2 regions of the Brevibacterium samyangense genome follow, and region 2 is predicted to be linked to the other one. Evidence: predicted binding sites of a transcription regulator. Region 2 holds the regulator's gene; the other holds the start of a gene.

Region 1 (2,394 bases), on a different contig from region 2:
GCGGCGCTCCTCGTGGTCGAGCGGGGCGTCCTGTGCCATGGCCGCGTCGAAATTCTTCGCGAAGGCAGCGAGGGGTTCCTCGACGTCGTCCGGCTGGGTGCCCGCGGGGAGCTCCCACACGGGGATGACGATGCCGTGGGCACGGAAGCAGCCGAGGTACTTGCCGATTCCGCCGAGCGTGTTCTCGCCGGCGGCGTGGAGGCGGGCGAGGCCGTTCATGACCTCGTCCTCGGGGGCCGACTGTGCCCAGCGCACGTACTGCCGGCCGCCCATCTCGGTCCAGTAGGCCGACGGGGCGGAGACGAGCTTCTCCGTGGGGGAGATGCCCTCGTTCGCCTGCTCGAGGGCACCCGTGAGGTCCTCGTCCTGCTTGTCGGCGTCCTCGGGCAGCCAGAAGTCGAAGGTCTCCGACACGGTCACGGTGAAGGGGACCGTGGTGTCGAGGATGTCCTGGAGGCGCGGTCCGGGGCCGGGGGTGGAGGTCGCCTCGGCGATCTCCCCGACCTCGGCGTCCTTGACGGCGAGGATGCCCGCGGCGACGTCACGGGAGGCGTCCGGCGAGGTGAACGGCACCTGGAGGCCGGCGAAGATCTTCCCGTCGGCGCGGTGGAGTGCCTGCCATGCGGCCGGCAGCAGCGAGGCGAAGGTGACCTCGGTGCCCCCGAACTCCTCCTTGAGCTTCGCGGTGGCGGTCGCGGCCGGCACGAGCTCCTTGAGGCACACGAGATCGGCCTCGAACGGCAGGCCCTCGAAGGGACGCTGCACGAATGCACCGGCCTGCGCCTTCGCGAGGCGCTTGGCGATGATGTCTTCCTTGGACTTCCTGGACTTCTTACCCATGGGGGCCAGTCTAGACGGGGAGGGTCCTCGGGCCCGATTTTCCGAAGTTGAGCGGAATAGACTCAACTTTCCTGATGTTCCACTTCTCGACAGACATCCTCGTGCCGTACCTTCTGTGTGGCAGCCCCGAGGACGGATCGACCGAAAGGACACTTCACATGGACGCGAAGTTCACGACGAAGTCGCAGGAAGCGGTCTCCGCAGCGTTGCGCGACGCCGTCGACCGCGGCCACCAGCAGATCGAACCGACGCATCTGCTCGCCGCGCTGCTCGCCCAGCCCGAGAGCATTGCCGGAGCTCTGCTCACCCACCTCGGCGCGGACGCCGCGGCGGTCGCCCGTGACGTGGAGGGGGCGCTCGCAGCCGCGCCGAGCGTCTCCGGGTCCTCGGTGCAGCAGCCCTCGCTCTCGCGCACCTCCCTGCAGCTCGTGAACAACGCGGAGAAGGAGATGCAGGCGCTCGGTGACCAGTTCGTCTCCACCGAACACCTCCTCATCGCCGCGACCGCGGACACCGGTGAGGTCGGGCGCATCCTCGCCCGGCACGGCGTCCTGCGCGACGGTCTCCTCCAGGCACTCCCCACCGTTCGCGGTGGGAAGAAGGTGACGAGCGAGAACCCGGAGGACACCTTCCAGTCGCTCGAGAAGTTCGGTGTCGACCTCACGGCGGCCGCCCGCGAGGGCAAGCTCGACCCGGTGATCGGCCGCGACTCGGAGATCCGTCGTGTCGTCCAGGTGCTCTCGCGCCGCACGAAGAACAACCCGGTCCTCATCGGTGAGCCCGGCGTCGGCAAGACCGCCGTCGTCGAGGGCCTCGCCCAGCGGATCGTCGCCGGTGACGTGCCGGAGTCGCTGCGGGACAAGACGCTCGTCTCGCTCGACCTCTCGGCGATGGTCGCGGGTGCGAAGTACCGCGGCGAGTTCGAGGAACGCCTCAAGGCCGTCCTCGAGGAGATCAAGTCCTCCGACGGCCAGGTCATCACCTTCATCGACGAGATCCACACGGTCGTCGGGGCCGGGGCGACCGGCGATTCCGCGATGGACGCCGGCAACATGCTCAAGCCCATGCTCGCCCGCGGTGAGCTCCGCCTCGTCGGCGCGACGACCCTCGACGAGTACCGCGAGAACATCGAGAAGGATCCGGCGCTCGAACGCCGGTTCCAGCAGGTGTTCGTGGGGGAGCCGAGCGTCGAGGACACCGTCGCGATCCTCCGTGGACTCAAGGAACGCTACGAGGCGCACCACAAGGTGACGATCGCGGACTCCGCGCTCGTCGCCGCCGCCCAGCTGTCGAACCGGTTCATCTCCGGCCGTCAGCTCCCGGACAAGGCGATCGACCTCGTCGACGAGGCGGCCTCACGGCTGCGCATGGAGATCGATTCCGCCCCGGTGGAGATCGACGAACTCCGGCGTGCCGTCGACCGTCTCAAGATGGAGGAGATGGCGCTGTCGCGGGAGACCGACGAGGCCTCGAAGGAACGCCTCGAGGCGCTCCGGTCAGACCTCGCGGACAAGCAGGAGAAGCTCTCCGGGCTCAGCGCCGTGTGGGAGAGCC
Region 2 (2,394 bases):
CGGCGGCTTCGACGACGTCTTCAGCGGTCTGTTCACCGGTGGTGCGCCGGGCGGAGCCCGCACCCGGTACTCCGGCGGTGGCGACATCCCGCCGGATCTCGCGGACCTCCTCGGCGGATTCGCCGGCGGTGGCGGTTACGGATCGCCCTACGGCAGCGGGTTCTCCACCGGCCCGGTCAAGGGCGGGGACATCAAGGCGAACACGACGCTCTCCTTCACGGAGGCCGCGAAGGGTGCGACCGTCAAGCTCTCGATGCCCAGCGGCAAGCCACTGTCCGTCCGCACTCCCGTCGGCGTCAGGGACGGGCAGAAGATCCGGCTCAAGGGCAAGGGCAAGGACAGTCCGAACGGCGGTGAGAAGGGTGACCTCATCCTCACCGTGAACGTGAAGCCGCACCCGGTCTTCACCCGCGACGGTGACAACCTGCGGATGGAACTGCCGGTGTCCTTCGCCGAGGCGGCGCTCGGTGCCGAGGTCGAGGTCCCCACCCTCGGCGGCCGGCCCGTGCGGATGAAAGTGCCCGCCGGTACCCCGTCCGGTCGCGTCCTCCGGGTCCGCGGCCGTGGCATCGAGACGAAGAAGGGCACGGGCGACCTCCTCGTCACGATCGAGATCGTCGTCCCCCGCAACCTGAAGCCCGAGGCGAAGGCCGCGGTCGAGGCATTCCGTGATGCCACGGCGGGTGAGGACCCCCGGGACGGTCTGTACAGTCGAGCTCGGGAGAGCTGACCGGGCACCCCGCGGGGCGAGTCGCCACGGCTCCTCCCGCGGGAACGTCACACGGACGCAAGGAGGTGTCGTGGCATGGACATCGGTCCGAACGCAGCCGTCTATGTCATCTCCGTGGCGGCGGAGCTCGCGGGGATGCACCCGCAGACCCTGCGCCAGTACGACAGGATGGGACTCGTGTCGCCGCGCCGCACCTCGGGGCGCGGTCGCCGGTACTCCGCGGACGACATCGCGAAACTGCGGCTCATCCAACAGTTGTCCCAGGAGGACGGCATCAATCTCACGGGGATCAAGCAGATCCTCGAACTCCGGGAGCAGGTCGAGGGGCTGCGCGAGCGGGCCGAACACCTGTCGCAACAGCTCGATCAGGTGCGCTCGCGCCTGCAGGCGGTCGGGAACGGCCGCGTCTTCGCGGCCGGCACGAGCGGTGACGTCGTGTCGATCCTCCACGGCCAGCGCCCCGAGTCCACGCCCGTTCGCAGCCGCGCCGGGGAACTCCCGGCGCGCGCCCGCAAGGGCGAACTCGTCGTGTACCGCGGTTTCGGCCCCCGCTGAGCGGGGGCCTTCCCCGTTCTCCACTCCCGAGGCGCCGCCCGGCCGGGAGCACGCGGCGCCTCGGCGGGCCGATCCCGCCCCGCAACAGCGGTGATGTGAGGTTCGCCGTGTCGCAACCCCGGAACACGGAATCGGCAGGCCGGGTCAGGCCCGCCGAATAGAATGAGGCGTCCTCGAATCACGTCCAAGGAGCCTCCGGTGAAACGCCTCGCCCTGTTCAGTGCCAGTGCCGTCATGTCCCTCGGTCTCGTCCTCACCGGATGCGTGGGTGCCGGCGGAGGTGAGGGATCCGGTGGCGAGGAGAACCAGGACACGCAACAGCAGCAGCCGGTCGACGACCCGGGCGTCGTCTCCGTCGATCCGAGCGACATCATCATCGAACAGACCTACACGAAGGCCGGGACCCAGGACTCCACGAAGGTGAGCGTCCTGTCGCTGCAGGAGGAGGGCGACTTCATGACCCTGCGCATCGCCTTCACCCCGACCTTCGCCTCCGTCGCCGACGACGAGTACATCGACAACTGGGACCTCACCCAGCAGCTCGACATGAGTGCGTTCGAGAGCGACATCGTGCTCCTCGACCGGCAGAACCTCAAGGAGTACTCGGTCATCCGTGGCGAACCCGGAGCGATGGCCTCCTCGACGGGTGACGTCGAGATCCTCAACGGCTCGACGTGGGTGTGGTGGGGCACGTTCGCGAAGCCGCAGGACGAGGTCGCCACTCTCGATCTCCGCGTCTCCGACATGATGCCGGAGTTCACCGACATCCCGATCACCCGGTGACCCCGATGACGACGTCCAGCACACGTGCACACGGGTCGGCGCTCGTGGTCGCCGGTGCCGCGGTCTGCCTCGGTGCGCTCGGCCTCGGCGCCGGGGTGCCGGGTGGCCTCGGCGCCTCGGCCGTGCACGCGGCCACGGAGACCGAACGACCGAACAACTCGGGGACGGGGGACAGCGGCAACCCGCCGGAGGGGCGGCAGGCCTCGCCGGAGGACCTCGTGGATGCGGTGAAGACCTACACGGACGACGACGTGCGGAAGTCCGTGCGCCAGTTCACCGGGGACGACGTCGCCGAGTCCGTCGAGCAGTACACGCAGAAGGACATC

The links. Region 2 encodes HspR, which represses chaperone genes until heat shock. Its sites were predicted from a motif close to AAGTTGAGTCNNNNNGACTCAACTT; they were not measured.
Region 1: a site for HspR is predicted at 885-909, ahead of clpB (ATP-dependent chaperone ClpB). Genes of this name have one in related genera too.

The regions. Positions count from the first base shown of each region.
Region 1 is NZ_BAAANO010000011.1:18,826-21,219, reverse strand. It holds gene ABD172_RS06160 (DUF5926 family protein) at 1-840, opposite strand, end outside; gene clpB (ATP-dependent chaperone ClpB) at 999-2,394, shown strand, end outside.
Region 2 is NZ_BAAANO010000004.1:199,817-202,210, reverse strand. It holds gene ABD172_RS02185 (DnaJ C-terminal domain-containing protein) at 1-730, shown strand, start outside; gene ABD172_RS02180 (heat shock protein transcriptional repressor HspR) at 806-1,285, shown strand; gene ABD172_RS02175 (hypothetical protein) at 1,484-2,068, shown strand; gene ABD172_RS02170 (OmpA family protein) at 2,074-2,394, shown strand, end outside.